DNA from 2 places in the Trinickia sp. NRRL B-1857 genome. Region 1 is predicted to be linked to the other one. Evidence: riboswitches for the same ligand, from Rfam matches in the RefSeq annotation. Region 1 holds a riboswitch; the other holds the start of a gene.
What was found. A riboswitch is a leader RNA that binds a small molecule or an ion and turns the genes downstream of it on or off. The one in region 1 is predicted to bind thiamine pyrophosphate.
Positions count from the first base shown of each region.

Region 2: another riboswitch for thiamine pyrophosphate. It lies ahead of AB1286_RS13900 (FAD-dependent oxidoreductase); the one in region 1 lies ahead of thiC (phosphomethylpyrimidine synthase ThiC).

Region 1 covers NZ_JBFLUK010000001.1:1,092,364-1,100,410, reverse strand. Annotated here, with positions in the region: gene AB1286_RS04795 (DMT family transporter) at 1-444, opposite strand, end outside; gene thiC (phosphomethylpyrimidine synthase ThiC) at 712-2,643, opposite strand; TPP riboswitch at 2,719-2,832, opposite strand; gene AB1286_RS04785 (EamA family transporter) at 3,064-4,002, shown strand; gene AB1286_RS04780 (FAD-dependent oxidoreductase) at 4,037-6,061, opposite strand; gene AB1286_RS04775 (DUF4397 domain-containing protein) at 6,316-7,143, shown strand; gene AB1286_RS04770 (MFS transporter) at 7,222-8,047, opposite strand, start outside.
Region 2 covers NZ_JBFLUK010000001.1:3,112,470-3,120,516, reverse strand. Annotated here, with positions in the region: gene AB1286_RS13920 (ABC transporter ATP-binding protein) at 1-251, opposite strand, end outside; gene thiE (thiamine phosphate synthase) at 386-1,486, opposite strand; gene AB1286_RS13910 (thiazole synthase) at 1,566-2,390, opposite strand; gene thiS (sulfur carrier protein ThiS) at 2,536-2,733, opposite strand; gene AB1286_RS13900 (FAD-dependent oxidoreductase) at 2,771-3,943, opposite strand; TPP riboswitch at 4,080-4,212, opposite strand; gene AB1286_RS13895 (ABC transporter ATP-binding protein/permease) at 4,538-6,301, shown strand; gene thpR (RNA 2',3'-cyclic phosphodiesterase) at 6,370-6,936, opposite strand; gene AB1286_RS13885 (glutamate synthase subunit beta) at 6,941-8,047, opposite strand, start outside.

The DNA.
Region 1 (8,047 bases):
GTGGGGCGTGTCGATTTGGCCCCAGACGAGCGAAACCACGCCCGAGAAGCCGATCAGCATGCCGAGCGTGCGCAACGGCGTCAGCCGGTCCTTCAGCCAGACGAAGGCGACGAGTGCGCCCCATAGCGGCGTCGTGGCGTTGATGACCGAGGTCGTCCCCGCGGAAAGGGTGAGCTCGGCGAAGGCGAACAAGCAGAACGGCGCGGCCGAGTTGAGTACGCCGACGACGAAAAGTGGCACCGCGCGCTCGCGCAGCGTCGCGATCGATGCGCGTGGCGTACCGCGCAGCGCGAGCATGATCAGGAGCACGATCGCGCCGATCGAGACGCGCAGTGCCATGAGCGGCGCGACTCCGAATTCGGCGACGCCGACCCGAATAAATAGAAACGACGCGCCCCATAGCGCGGCAAGGACAAGCAATTGGACGATGTGACTGGGTTTCATGGGCGATCTCGGGGCGGAATGATAGGCGTTGTTGGAATGTGATTCTTAAGTGAAATGCATGGTATCACCGGCTTCTAGGCGGATATTTCAGCGCGAGATGAAACGGCAAGAATCGGAAGATCGTTGGCAGGATTTGATGGCAGACGGACCGCCCGAACGTTCGCCGAGCGCACAATGAAAAAGGGGCGCAAAAGCGCCCCTCATGCGAGTCGTCAAAGGCGAGCGCGCCGCGAGGTGCGCCGCCCGTCTTCGTATTGCGGCGTTAGGTCATTGCCGCGTATAGATCTGAGCGCCGCTCTTCACGAACTCGACCGCCTTCTCCTCCATGCCCTTCGCGAGGGCGGCTTCGTCGGAGACGCCTTGTGCTGCGGCGAAATCGCGTACGTCCTGCGTGATCTTCATCGAGCAGAAATGCGGACCGCACATCGAGCAGAAGTGCGCGACTTTCGCCGAATCCTTCGGCAGCGTTTCGTCGTGGAATTCGCGTGCCTTGTCCGGGTCGAGACCGAGATTGAACTGATCTTCCCAGCGGAATTCGAAGCGAGCCTTCGACAGCGCGTTGTCGCGCACCTGCGCGCCCGGGTGCCCCTTGGCCAGGTCGGCCGCGTGCGCCGCGAGCTTGTAGGTGATGATGCCTTCCTTGACGTCGTCCTTGTTCGGCAGCCCAAGGTGTTCCTTCGGCGTCACGTAGCAGAGCATGGCCGTGCCGAACCAGCCGATCATCGCGGCGCCGATGCCCGAGGTGATGTGGTCGTAGCCGGGGGCGATGTCGGTCGTCAGCGGTCCGAGCGTGTAGAAGGGCGCCTCGTCGCACCATTCCAACTGCAAGTCCATGTTTTCCTTGATGAGCTGCATCGGCACGTGGCCGGGGCCCTCGATCATGACCTGCACGTCGTGCTTCCACGCGATCTGCGTGAGTTCGCCGAGCGTTTTCAACTCGCCGAGCTGCGCTTCGTCGTTGGCATCGTAAATCGAGCCGGGACGCAGGCCGTCGCCGAGCGAGAAGCTCACGTCGTAGGCCTTCATGATTTCGCAGATTTCCTCGAAGTGCTCGTACAGGAAGCTTTCCTTGTGATGCGCGAGACACCATTTGGCCATGATCGAGCCGCCGCGCGAGACGATGCCCGTCATGCGGTTGGCCGTCAGCGGCACGTAGCGCAGCAGCACGCCCGCGTGGATCGTGAAGTAATCGACGCCTTGTTCGGCCTGCTCGATCAGCGTGTCGCGGAAGATTTCCCAGGTCAGGTCTTCGGCCTTGCCGTTCACCTTCTCGAGCGCTTGATAGATCGGCACCGTTCCGATCGGCACCGGGCTATTGCGGATGATCCATTCGCGCGTTTCGTGGATGTGCTTGCCCGTCGACAAATCCATGACCGTGTCGCCGCCCCAGCGGATGGACCAGGTCATTTTGTCGACTTCCTCGCCGATCGACGACGTCACGGCCGAGTTGCCGATATTCGCGTTGATCTTCACGAGGAAGTTGCGGCCGATGATCATCGGTTCGCTTTCGGGGTGGTTGATGTTCGCCGGAATGATCGCGCGGCCGCGCGCCACTTCTTCGCGCACGAACTCGGGCGTGATTTCCTGCAAGGCGTTCGCCCCGAATGCGGCTGCGCCGAAGGCTTGGCCCGGATGCTGGCGGCCCATCATCTGTGCGAGCTTGGCGCCGTTCGGGCCGCTCGCGCGCAGGCTTTCGATGTACTCGGCGCGGCGCTGGTTCTCGCGGATCGCGATGAACTCCATTTCCGGCGTGATGATGCCGCGGCGCGCGTAGTGCATCTGCGTGACGTTGCTGCCTGCCTTCGCGCGGCGCGGCGTGCGGTGCAAGCCCGGGAAGCGCAGCGAGGCCGTGGCCGGATCGGCGGCGCGCTCGCGCCCGTATTGGCTTGTGAGACCCGACAGCGGCTCCGTGTCGGCACGTTCCTCGATCCAGCGCTGACGCAGCGCGGGCAGGCCCGAACGGATGTCGATTTGCGCTTGCGGGTCGGTGTAGGGCCCCGAGGTGTCGTAGACGTAGATCGGCGGGTTCTTCTCGCCGCCGAAACCGGTCGGCGTATCGGCTTGCGTGATTTCCCGCATCGGCACGCGGATATCTGGGCGCGAGCCCGTCACGTAAATCTTTTGGGAATTCGGCAACGGGGCGACGGCGGCTGCATCGACGCGCGCTTCGGACGAAATGAACTTCGGGTTGGCACTCATGCGAATCTCCTGACTTAGGGCGCTAATGCAGGAGACGACAGGAAGGTCGAGCGGATGAGAGAAAGGCGTGAGAAGCCGCGAAGCTTCTACGCTTCCCTGCGCTGGCATTATCCAGATCAGGTTCAAAGGGTATTTCTCACCCGCGCGTACCGAGTGCGACGGCACGACGCAGGACCCCCGCGTTAGCACCGCAGAAGATACACCGGGCGGCCCGGCTTTGGCAACCGGCAACCGGGATCTTCGGCGGGCAGCGCGAGGGCTTCCCGCGCACGCTCGTTGCTACGCGAAACCGGCGGCGCCCCTGCGCGCATCCCCTCGGCCCCATGGCGACCCGCTTTTCGGGGAAGACCGTTGCATAATGACGACGTTTGCGCGAAATCCCGTTGCGCTCGCGTCCGTTCCCGAAGGCCGTCGACTGAAATGCCGCCCCGCCTAGCCCGTTTCGCCCGCGCCGTGCAGCACGAGATCGTCTCGCGCTTGCGGTTGCCGCGTACGCATGGCGGACGAATCGCCCTTGCGCTCGCCATTGTCTATCTGGCGTGGGGCTCGGCCTATCTGGCCGTGCACGTCGCGCTCGAATCGTTTCCGCCGCTCTTGTTGTCGGGGCTGCGCAACCTGATCGCGGGCATCGGCTTGTTTGCCCTCGCCACCCGGCGCCCATTCGTTTGGCCCACGCTCATGGAAACGCGCAACGCCGGCATTGTGGGGACGATGCTCGTCGGCTTTTCCAGCGGATTGCTCGCATTCGGCATGCGTAGCGTCGGCACGGGCACGGCGGCGGTGATGGTGGCGACCGTCCCGCTGTTCGCCACGATCATTTCGGCGATCGCCGGCCGGCCTATCGCCAAAGGGGAGTGGGTGGCCGTCGCGCTCGGGTTGCTCGGTATCTTCATACTGAACCGAGGGGACACGTCGAGTTCGTCGACGAGCGGCACGATCGTCATCCTATGCGCCGCCTTGTTTTGGGCTGCCGGCGCGCATCTCGCGAGCCGGCTCGCGCTGCCGACCGATTTATTTATTTCCACCGCGCTGCAAATCGGGCTGGGCGGTGCGATATCGACGCTGATCGCCGTGGCGGGCGGCGAGCGCGTCGCCTCGCTCGGCTTCGGTCCGCTGTTCGCGTTCTTGTACTTGATGTTCGTCGCGACGATGGCCGCGTATGTCGCCTACGGCTTTTTGATCCGGCACACGAGCCCAATCGTCGCCAGCAGCTGCATGTACGTCAATCCGATCGTGGCCGTGGGGCTCGGGGCGCTCACGCTGGGCGAGCCCGTCACCGGTGCAACGTGGCTATCGACGATCGTCATTCTCGCCAGCGTTGCGCTTTCGTTTTGGTTCGACCGGCGACGCGCGAACTAGCAAACGTCGGTATTAGCGCCGCAGGCGCTCGCCTTCACAGTGTCGCGGCCAATTGTGCGCCCTCGCGAATGGCGCGCTCCGCGTCGAGCTCGCTGGCAACCGAGGCGCCGCCGATGACATGAAAGCGGGGACCGCCGGCGTCCTGCGAGGCCGGCACGAGTTCGCGCAGCGATTCTTGCCCGGCACACACGACGATCGTCTCCACGTCGAGCCATTGCTCCGCGCCGTCGCGCTCGATTTTCAGTCCGCGCGGCGCGATCTCGAGGTAGGCGACGCCATCGAGCATCTTCACGCCTTGCCGCACGAGCGTCGCGCGGTGAACCCATCCCGACGTCTTTCCGAGGCCCGCGCCGAGCTTGCCTTTCTTGCGCTGCAAGAGCCAGATTTGGCGTTCGGGCGCTTGCTCGTGCCGCGTTTGCGCAAGGCCGCCGGGCTCGGTGACGCTCAGATCGACGTTCCATTCTGCGCACCAGGCGTCACGCGGTTGCGGCAGCGGATCGCCGGTGCGATGCAAGAGGAACTCGCTGACATCGAAGCCGATCCCGCCCGCGCCGATGACGGCGACCGTGCGGCCGACCGGCGCGCCGCGCAGCACGTCGACGTACGACAGCACATTGGCGGAGTCGATGCCGGGGATCGCGGGGCGTCGCGGCACGATGCCGGTCGCCACGATGACTTCGTCATAGGGCGAGCCGGCGAGTAGCGCCGCGTCCACGCGCGTGCCGAGCCGAACGTCGACGCCGTGCTTGCGCAATTGGCTGCCGAAGTAACGCAGCGTTTCGGCGAATTCCTCTTTTCCGGGAATGCGGCGCGCGAGATTGAACTGTCCGCCGATCGTTTCGCTCGCATCGAACAGCGTCACGCGGTGACCGCGCGCCGCCGCCACGCACGCAGCCGATAAGCCTGCCGGCCCTGCGCCGACGACAGCGAGCGAGCGTGCCCGCGCGGTAGGGCGGTAGACGAGTTCGGTTTCGTGCGCAGCGCGCGGATTAACGAGGCAGCTCGCGCGCTCGTTGCGGAACGTATGGTCCAGACATGCCTGATTGCAAGCGATGCAGGTATTGATTTCGTCGGCGCGGTTCTCGCTTGCCTTGAGGACGAACTGCGGATCGGCCAATAACGGGCGCGCCATCGACACGAGATCTGCATTGCCTTGCGCGATCAGCGATTCCGCGAGCTCGGGCGTGTTGATTCGGTTCGAGGCGATGACGGGCACGCGCACGGCTTCGCGCAAGCGAGCCGTCAGCGGCGCGAAGGCGGCGCGCGGCACCGACGTCACGATCGTCGGCACGCGTGCTTCGTGCCAACCGATCCCGGTATTGATCAGCGTCACGCCGGCCGCTTCGAGCCCGCGTGCGACTTGTACGGTCTCGTCCCACGTGTTCCCGCCATCGACGAGATCGATCAACGAAAGCCGATAGATGACGATGAAATGCTCGCCGCACGCCGCCCGGATGCGCCGCACGACGTCGAGCGCCAAGCGCATCCGGTTTTCGATGCTGCCCCCGTAGCTATCGGTCCGATGATTCGTGCGGCGGCACAAGAACTGGTTCAGCAAATAGCCTTCGCTGCCCATGATTTCGACGCCGTCGTAGCCGGCGCGCTGCGCGAGCTTTGCAGTGCGCGCATAGGCGCGCACGGTGCGCTCGATCCCGGCTGGCGTGAGGGCGCGCGGCGCGAACTTAGAGATCGGCGAGCGGATGGCGGATGCGCTGACGACGAAAGGGTGATAGCCGTAGCGGCCCGCGTGCAAGATTTGCATGGCGATCTTGCCGCCTTCCTCGTGCACGGCCCGCGTGAGTTTCCGGTGATTGTGCAGATCCAATACCGAATTTAGCGTGCCGCCGAACGGAAGCAGCCAGCCTTCCCGATTCGGTGAAATGCCGCCCGTAATGATGAGGCCGACACCGCCCTTGGCGCGCTCGCGATAGTACTCGGCGAGGGCCGGGTAATGCCAAAACCGATCTTCCAAGCCTGTATGCATCGAGCCCATGACGACTCGGTTCTTGAGCTTCGTGAAGCCGAGATCCAACTCGGACAGCAAATGTGGATAAGGCATGGGCAGATTCGTAAAAGTGGATGCGTGCGAACGATAGCGCGCCGCGGTGCTTTCGACGCTGGAGGCGTGGCTCTAATCGCGTGGCTGGGCTTGCCGCACGGTGCTGCGCGCGCGGCCCGGCGTAGTCGAATCAGAGTCAATTGGACGGCATAGGGTTTGCTCCCTAAAAGGCCACGAACGCGCAAGCCGCGATTCGGAGGTACTCGATTGACGCTTGGCATGGTCTGCCAAGCTGTAAATTTCGGAGGTGGTACATGAAGACGGTTCGTAGTTTGGTTGCTGCTGCGTGCGTCGCGGCGTTGTTCGCGGGTTGCGGCGGCAGCTCGAACGACGTCGGCAAGGAAGTGGGATTGCAAAATCCCGAGGTGCATTTCGTGAATGCGGTACCGATTGCGCCCAACGGCGCTGCGGCTCCGAATCTCGATTTGTTCGTCAACGGCTCGACGCTATCGGGACAGACAAACGTTCCATATAAAGGTGTGACGAATTTCGCGAACATCGGCACGGGTAGCACGCAAGTGAGCTACGGCTTGACGGGAACGGCCGCGAGCGCCGCGCTGGCTAGCGGGACATTCGCGAATGTTTCGAACGGCCACGAATATACCGTCATCGCACTGCCCAGCATCGCGGCAAGCAACGGCTACGGTATCGGTTTGATCGACGACCCTTTCGACAAAGGCTTGCTGTCTAACGATGCACGCGTGCGTTCGTTCAACGCTTCGCCTAATGCTACCGACGTCGACGTGTACATCGTGCCGCCCGGGACGACGAGCGTGTCGGGCGTCAGTCCGACCATGGCCGGTGTCTCGTACGGCAACGCCGTGCCGGCTAGCGGCCAGGACTCGCTCTATCTTTCCGGCGGCGCCTATATGGCGATTGTGACCGTGGCTGGGACATCGACGCCGATCTACGAGTCTGCTCAATTTAGTCTAGCGAACAACGCCGACTGGCTCATCTCGACGGTTCCGGCGGGCGGCGTGGCCAGCACGTTGCAACCGGGTCAGATTCACTTGCTGGTGGCTCAAGGCGGGAACACGTCGCAGCCTGCGCTCGAATTGACCAACGCGCTGACGGGGCAGTAACGCCGGCGTGCGGCCAAATATGAAGCGAGGGTGGCGGGAGGGGGCGACGAGTGCGCGCCTTCCCGTCCGGACCGCACGCTAGTGCGGTGCGCCCGCCGTTGCGGCCGGTGCCGTCAGATGTCGAGCCGCAGCCAGGCAGGCGAAGAGAACGCCCGCGGCGCAAACGCCCGTCCACCCGAATGCGCGCCACGCATAGGCCCCGACGGCCGATCCGCTCGCTCCTCCGATGAAATAGCAAACCATGAACACGGTATTGACGCGGCTGCGCGCCTCCGGCTTGAGCGCGTAGATACGCGATTGATTTGAAATCTGAGCGGCTTGCACGCCGATATCCAGCACGACGACCCCAACCACGAGACCGGCGATGCTTGCCGAAGAAAACGCAAAAATGACGAAGGCGAGCGCGACGAGCCCGATCGAGAGCGTGATGACCGCGTGCGGCCCCCGCTTATCGGAGAAACGCCCCGCGATGGGCGCGGCGAGCGCACCGGCTGCGCCGACAATGCCGAACAGGCCTGCGGCCTGTGGCCCGAGATGAAACGGCGCGCCTGCGAGCAGCAGCGTGAGGACCGACCAGAACGCGCTGAATGCCGCGAATAGCGCTGCACCGGTGATCGAGGCGTCACGCAGTCCGCGCAGCTCGAGCGCGAGATGCCACATCGACCCGAGCAGCTTGCCATAGGGCAAGTTCGAGGTGGGGCGGCTATTGGGCAAGCGTGCAATCACGACGAGTGCGAGTAGCGCGAGCGCGCCGACCGACGCGCAAAATACCGTTCGCCATCCGAAGTACTGTGCGATGAAACCGGCTGCCGTCCGTGCGAGCAAGATGCCGAGCAACAATCCGCTCATCACGGTGCCGACCGCGTGACCGCGCTGCGCCGGAGGCGCGAGTTCCGCGGCGAAA
Region 2 (8,047 bases), 2.0 Mb from region 1:
GCGTACAGGCCCTCGCGCGTTTGCTTGCCGACGTCGCGCCCTTGGAACAGCACTTCGCCGCGGCGCGCCCGCTCGAGACCGCCGATCAGGCGCAGCACCGTCGTCTTGCCGCCGCCGGAGCCGCCCATGACGGCCACGACCTGGCCGCGCCCGAAGCGCATGTTCAGGTTCGAGAGAACGAGACGGTCTTCGTCGTAGCCGAAGTCGACGTTGCGAAGTTCGAGAATAGGCTCTGAGGATGAAGGCGGCACGAAGCGGACTTTCCTATTACGCGGAAGGCGAATTATAGGGCCTCAGCGATTACCCTGTGTTGACACGACCATTGCCGTCTCCGCAACGGTGCGTTGCCGGTAAGGCTCGCTCCCGCTTGCCGCCTACGAATGTCCTATTGTGTGAACGCCTGTTGTAATTGCGCGACGGCCTGCTCGGGATCCGCCGCCGCCGTGATCGCGCTCACGAGCGCGACGCTGCCCACGCCGGTCTCTAGCACGGCGGACAGGCGCGACGCGTCGATTCCGCCGATCGCGACGAGCGGAATGTGCGAGCCGAGCAGCCGAACGTAACGCTCGAGCCGCGCGAGCCCTTGGGGCGCGGTAGCCACCGTTTTGGTCCCCGTCGGAAAAACCGCGCCGAACGCCAGATAGCTCGGCCGGTAATGCAGCGCCCGCAGCATCTCGTAGTAACCGTGCGTCGACAGGCCCAGGCGCAGGCCCGCCTGCGCTATCGCATCCAGATCGGCGGTGTCGAGGTCTTCCTGCCCCAAATGCACGCCGTACGCACCGGCGCGGGCGGCCTCGCGCCAGTAGTCGTTGATGAATACACGCGCGTCATGACGGCGGCCGGCGGCCACGGCTTGCGCGATTTGCATCTCGAGTTGCTCGGGCGTCGCGTCCTTCATGCGCAGTTGCACCGTCTTCACACCGAGCGCCAGCAACCGCTCGACCCATTGTGCGCTGGGTACGACGGGATAAAGGCCAAGCCGCAGCGGACAGGCTGGGAACGGCTGCCTGGGCGCCGGCGGCAAGCCCGCAATGCGGGCAAAGCGCGATAAGTCGACGGGCCAAGCGTCGTCGCTTCGCCGCTCGTCGCCGTCGCGCCAAGCCAATGCGAGGACGAGCGCGTCGTGCGGCTCGAAACCGCAGTCGAGAAACGCCGCGAACGCTGCGAGCCAGTCTTCGGCAAGCGTGCCTTCGAGCGCAAAGCGCTCGCCGCTTCGCATCGTCAATGCCGCCCCGTCCGCGCCGGCCTCGACGATCGCCGCCCCGCGTTCGCGCCACGCGATCGCATCGTCGCGCGGCACCTCGCGGCCGATCACGACGATCAAGTCGTTCGGGCCGACGGCTTCGGGAGCGGCGAGGCAAATGCGCCATGCGCGCGCCGCGCTCGGCCAGTCGCCAAGCCGCGCGCGAATCCGCTCGGCCGCCTCGATCAACTCGTCGGCGGGCGGCCAGAACCAGCCGCGATCCGTTAGCTTCAGCGTTTCCATACGCGACTCCCTACGGCGCGAATCGCCGGCGCGAGCGGCATGAGCGCACAGCCGCTCCCGATCGCCGCGCGCGCCGAGTTCATGCCTTGTCCTGATGCCAGAACGGCATGCCGACCACCGGCGTGCTCGCCTGCGCGCTGTCGCGTTCGGCCATCGGCCCGGCCACGTACGCATCGCGGCCGGCTTCGACGGCCATCGCGAAAGCACGCGCCATCACAGGGGGATGCGTCGCCTGCGAAACCGCGGTGTTCAGCAGTACCCCGTCGAATCCCCACTCCATGACCTGACAGGCGTGAGACGGCACGCCGAGCCCCGCATCGACGATCAGCGGCACGTCGGGCAGGCGCTCGCGCAGCACGCGCAAGCCATAGGGGTTCACCACGCCTTTGCCCGTGCCGATCGGCGCGCCCCACGGCATCAACGCCTCGCAGCCGGCATCGAGCAGTCTGCGCCCGATGACGAGATCCTCGGTGCAATACGGCAGGACCTTGAAACCGTCCTTCACGAGCCGCTCGGCGGCCTCGGTAAGGCCGATCGGATCGGGCTGCAACGTATAGTCGTCGCCGATCAGCTCGAGCTTGATCCAATCCGTTTCGAAGATTTCGCGGGCCATGTGCGCCGTCGTCACCGCTTCGGCTACGCTCTGGCAGCCTGCCGTATTAGGCAGCAGCGGCACGCCTCGCGCCTTGAGCAAATCGAAGAAACCCGCTTCGGCCGTCTGCGCATTCATCTGCCGGCGCAGCGCGACGGTCACCATCCCGGGGCGGGCGGCATCGATCGAGTCGGCCAGCGACTGCAACGAGGGATAGCGCGACGTACCGAGCAGCACGCGGCTCGCGAAAGTGGCGCCGTACAGCGTGAGCGCGTCGGCGGCGCGGGAGACGGGTTCGGAAGCGGAGTTCATCGGGTGTCCTGAAAGGCTCGGAGGCGAAATGACTCGAAGGGCTCGGGGGCGTCGAGCGGCTTGCATCGCCGAAGCGTCGGTTCGAAGCGTTCGCGCGATAGGGCGAGCAAGACGAGCGCCCGCCGGCCCGAGATAGCGGCAGCGCTCAACCGCCTGCCACGGGTTGGACGACGTCGATCTTGTCGCCCGCTTGCAAGGCGCGCGCCGCGTGTTGACCGCGCGCGACGAACTCGCCGTTCACCGCGACGGCGAACGGCGGGCGCGCGCCGAACAGCGACAAGGCGTCGGCGAGCGTCGAGCGCTCGGGCAGCGACAGCGGTACTTGGTTCACTTGTATATCCATGATCAGCAATACGATTAGCGAGTCGGAGATCGTTTCTTCACGCGCCGACGACCGGTGCATGAGGCGCGTGCGGCTCGGGGCAATGGAGCATCGGCCCCCACCGGGAGGCATCGCGCAGGGCGCCGAAAGCGTCGATATCCGCCACCTGCCCCGTGAGCAGTGCGCAAGCGAGGTCCGCGGCGCAGCGCGAAACTTCGGGCGCAATCATATAACCATGACGGTACAACCCATTCACGGTTAGCGTTTGCGCGCCGTCCCACGAAATGGAGGGGCGATGGTCGGGCAGCGTCGGACGGCACTGCGTGCCCAGCTCGAGGATCCGCGCTTCGCCGAACCCGGGATGAACGGCAAACGCGGCACTCAGCAATTCGAGCGCCGAACGCACGCTGACGGGGGACATATCCTCGCCCTCGATTTCCGTCGCGCCCACGACATACACGTCGTCCTCTTTCGGCGCCAAATAGATCGGATAGCGCGGATGAAGCAGCCGCACGGGACGCGTAAGCCCGATGCCGGGCGCCTTCACGCGCGCCACCTCGCCGCGAATGCCGCGCAGCGAAGGCAGGACCGGTTTGGCGCCAAGTCCGCGGCAGTCGATCGTCACACGGGCGCGCGGACGCGCATCGTCGGCGACGGCGGTCATCCAATGCGTCGCCACGCCCCGCTCGGCAAGGCCGGCCGCAAGCGCCCGCAACACTTGGCGGTTGTCGAGTTGCCCCTCGCGCGGCATCAGCCAACCGGTCGCGAAGCGTCCGGCCAGCGCCGGCTCGGCGGCCGAGAGCGCCGCGCCGTCGATACGTTCGAGGCCGCCATCGGCCAGCAGCGCGGCTGGGGCGTTGGCGCGCACGCGCCGCTCGAACAGCGAGGCCTCCGCGCGATCGCCATGGTGCCAAACGACGAGCGTGCCGTTGCGTTGGAAGAAAACGGGTTTGGGCAGTTGGGCAATGATCTGAGGCCACGCTTCGAGCGAAGCGGCGCCCAACTCGACGATGAGCGGTTCGGCGACGGCCGCTTCGGCGAGCGGAGCGAGCATGGCAGCCGCAACCCAGGCCGCGGAAGACGAGCCGGCCGCGTCACCGCGCTCGTAGAGCGCCACGCTGTGGCCCGCGCCGGCGAGTTGCCAAGCGACGAGCCGGCCGCATAGGCCGCCGCCGAGCACGGCGAAATCGGGCAACGTGCCCGCCGAAACGACTGAAGATTGAGCGATCATCGGATCATCCTTTGCGTACGGCGCAAAACGCGCGTACATCAGGACGAAACCGGCCGGTGGGGCCGGCCGGGCGCAGCGCTCACGCAAAGCGGACGCGGCCCGGCGGGGATGGACGGCCGGCAAGCGGCGTCCCACGCAAAGCGTTCCCGAAACTTCCCGCGCCGGTATTATCCGGATCGGGTGCGAAGGGTCTCTCTCAGCCTCGCGCACGTACGGCAAACCTGCCGCACTCACCACCTGAAACGCGCAAAGCACCCCTGTTTCGTCGTGGGCAATTAGACCATAAAAGCCTAAGCCCCAGCAAACCGGACACAGTGACGCAGCCGCATGAACGCTCCCTTTTTTTCACGGCTTCGGCCGCGCGGTAAAGATCGCCTCGGCGCGCTCTGGCACAATGGCCGGCGCGGCATGCGAAGCCGCCCCGGCATACGGTCTGCTCGTTTGCGCGCAGGCCGATGCCGGCTGCGCCCGTTAAGTCTCGTTTAAGAGGCCGGCGCAACAATCCGCGGCGATACGCCCCGCGTGGCATTGCAAGAGGCAAAGCGAGCGCCGTGAAGCCGCGCAACTGATTCGGAAACACCGTTCGGAATACATATGACTGCGTCCCTCACTCCCGTCCCCGAGCGTGAAGATTCGTCCGCAACCCCGGTGTCCGCCACGGCCTGGGGACTCATCAAGCCGTACTGGGTATCGGAGGATTGGAAAGCGGCCTGGGGCCTGCTGCTGTCGATCGTCGCGATCAATCTGATCATCGTCGGGATCAACGTCTGGTTCAACCAGTGGTCGGCGACATTCAACAACGCGCTCGTATCCAAGGACGTCCCGCAGTTCTGGCGTCAGATCATTTTGTTCACGGTTGTGGCCTTCGTATTCGTCTCGCTGGCCGTCTACCGCGTCTATCTACGGCAGATGCTCGAGTTTCGCTGGCGCCAGTGGCTGACGAACCGGTTCTTGCGCGAGTGGCTCGGCGAACGCGCCTTTTATCGCATCGAACGCGACCGGCTGGCCGACAACCCCGACCAACGGATTACCGACGATCTGCAATCGTTCGCCTCGAACACGCTCGCACTCTCGCTCGGCATCCTATCGACGGTCGTCACGCTGTTCTCGTTCATCCTGATCCTATGGCGCATCGCCGGTCCCCTGACGCTCCACCTTGGCGGATCGACCTGGAACATTCCGGGCTACATGGTCTGGGCGGCGGCGATCTACGCGATCGGCGGCTCGTACCTGATTCACAAGGTGGGCCACCCGCTCGTTTCGATCACCTACCAGCAACAGCGCGTCGAGGCCGATTTCCGTTTCGGGCTGATCCGCCTGCGCGAAAATGCCGAGCAGATCGCACTGTACGACGGTATGCGGACCGAAGAAGGCAATGCGCTCGGCGTCTTCGCGCGGATTCGCGATAACTGGTGGCGCGTGATGAAGTACACCCGCCGCCTGAATTTCGCATCGATCTTTTACGGCCAGGCGGCGATCATCTTTCCGACGCTCGTGGCCTCTCCGCGCTATTTCGCCGGCGCCTTCACGTTCGGCGTATTGATGCAGATCGCCGATGCGTTCGGCACCGTCAGCGGCTCATTCTCCTGGTTCATCAACAATTACTCGTCGCTCGTCGAATGGCGCGCTACGGTCAACCGTCTGCGCGAATTCAGCCGCGTAATCCACAGCACGCATCTGCGCGAATCGGTATCGCCGGCCACCGAGCACGGCGGCCTCAACTTACATTACGTCGATGCGGAAACGCTGACGACGCGCGGCTTGCGCTTGGCGCTACCCAACGGTACCCCCCTCGCCTCGATCCCCGACATCACCGTCAAACCGGGATCGCGCTGGCTCATACGCGGCGCGTCGGGCGCGGGCAAGAGCACGCTGCTGCGCGCGTTCGCCGGCTTGTGGCCGTTCGGCGACGGCGCGATCGATGCGCCCGTCGGCGCCCGCACGATGTTCGTCCCTCAGCAAAGCTATCTGCCGATCGGCACGCTCAAGGCGGCCCTCACTTACCCATCGCCGGCCGATACGTTTACCGACGAAGCCTGTGCGGACGCGTTGCGCGCATGCCGGCTCGAGGGCTACGTCCAGCGTCTGGCCGAATCGGCGCATTGGACGCGCGTGCTCTCGCCGGGCGAGCAACAGCGATTGGCCGCCGCGCGCGTGCTGCTGCACAAGCCCGACCTGCTATTCCTCGACGAAGCGACGAGCGCCCTCGATCCGGGCAACGAATCGCACATCTATCGGTTGCTGGCCGATCGTCTGCCGAACACGGCGCTCGTGAGCGTCGCTCACCGCGAATCGGTGGCCGCGATGCACGAGCATGTGCTCGACATCTCGCGAGCGGACGAGCGCGCAGCCGCCTAGGGAACACGCCATCCGGGCCGCGCGGCTCGAGAGTGCCATGCACCGCAATGGAAAGACCGTGCCGCGCTTCAGGCCGGCGGCACGGCCGCGCAGGCAAGCGAGCGATAGCGCGCGCCGTGCCGAGCGAGCGTGCTCGAGTAGAGCGTGAGCGTGTCGAAACGGGGAGTGGCCTCGAGCATGGCGCCGCCGACGACGCTTTCGCGCGCCGGCCGGACCGAGCGCGCGAAACGGGCAAGCGTGATGTGAGGACGAAAAGGGCGATGGGTGTCGACCGGCAAACCGAGCCCGGCGAGGAGTTCGCGTACGCGCGCCTCGAAGCCGGCCAACCCGTTCTCGGCGCCGAACGGCACGACGACGAGCCGCGGATGCGCGGCGTTAGGCCAATACTCGCTCGGTTCGGCACGCTGTCGCGGCAGCGGCGCCACGACCGAACTTAAGTCGCGGGCGAGCGCTGCGCCCTGTTTCGGCGCGACGCTGCCGAGAAACGCCAACGTCATATGGAGCTGATCGAGCGGCACACGCCGCGCGCCTGCGCCGATCGGCAACGCGGCCAGCGCATCGCGCGTGGCCGCATCGGGCACGAGCGCGATGAAGCAGCGATGCCAATCGTCATCGACGGCCTCGCGCTCCATCATACGATCAGCGCGGCAACTCCGAGCTACCCATCAAGTACGCATCGACGGTGCGTGCGCATTGACGGCCTTCTCGGATCGCCCAAACGACAAGCGATTGGCCGCGGCGCATATCGCCCGCCGCGAACACCTTGTCGACCGACGTGTAATAGGCGCGCTCGCCTTCCGTCGATGCCCGCACGTTGCCGCGCGCATCCTTGTCGACGCGGAACGCGTCGAGCACCGGTGCGGCCGGCTGCGTGAAGCCCATCGCCAGCAGCACGAGGTCGGCCTTCATCTCGAACTCCGAACCCGGTACTTCCTGCATCTTGCCGTCCTTCCATTCGACGCGCGCCGCGATCAGCTTCTCGACCTTGCCGTTCTTGCCTTCGAAGCGCTTGGTCGCGACCGACCAATCGCGGCTGCACCCTTCCTCGTGCGAGGAAGACGTCCGCAGCTTGACCGGCCAGTACGGCCAGACGAGCGGCTTGTTCTCTTCTTCGGGCGGCTGGGGCAAGAGCTCGAACTGCGTCACGCTCTTGGCGCCGTGCCGGTTGGACGTCCCCACGCAATCGGACCCGGTATCGCCGCCGCCGATCACGATGACGTGCTTGCCCTTCGCAAGCATCTGATCGGCGAGCTTATCGCCGGCATTCACCTTGTTCTGTTGCGGCAAGAACTCCATGGCGTAATGCACGCCGGCCAGATCGCGCCCGGGCACCGGCAGATCGCGCGGCGTCTCGGCGCCGCCCGCGATCACCACCGCGTCGAATTGCTCCTTGAGCGTCTCGGGCGTGATCGTTTCCTTGGCCGTGTTGCCGATATGGGCAGCAAGCGGTTCCTGACCGATGAAGACGTTCGTGCGGAACGTGACGCCCTCGGCCTCCATCTGGCGCATGCGGCGATCGATCAGCCACTTTTCGAGCTTGAAGTCGGGGATGCCGTAACGCAACAGCCCGCCGACGCGGTCGTTCTTCTCGAACACCGTCACCTCGTGACCGGCGCGCGCAAGTTGCTGCGCGGCCGCGAGACCCGCGGGACCGGAGCCGACCACGGCGACCTTCTTGCCCGTTTTCTTCTTGGGCGGCTGGGGCAGCACCCAGCCTTGACTCCACGCCTTATCGATGATCGCGTG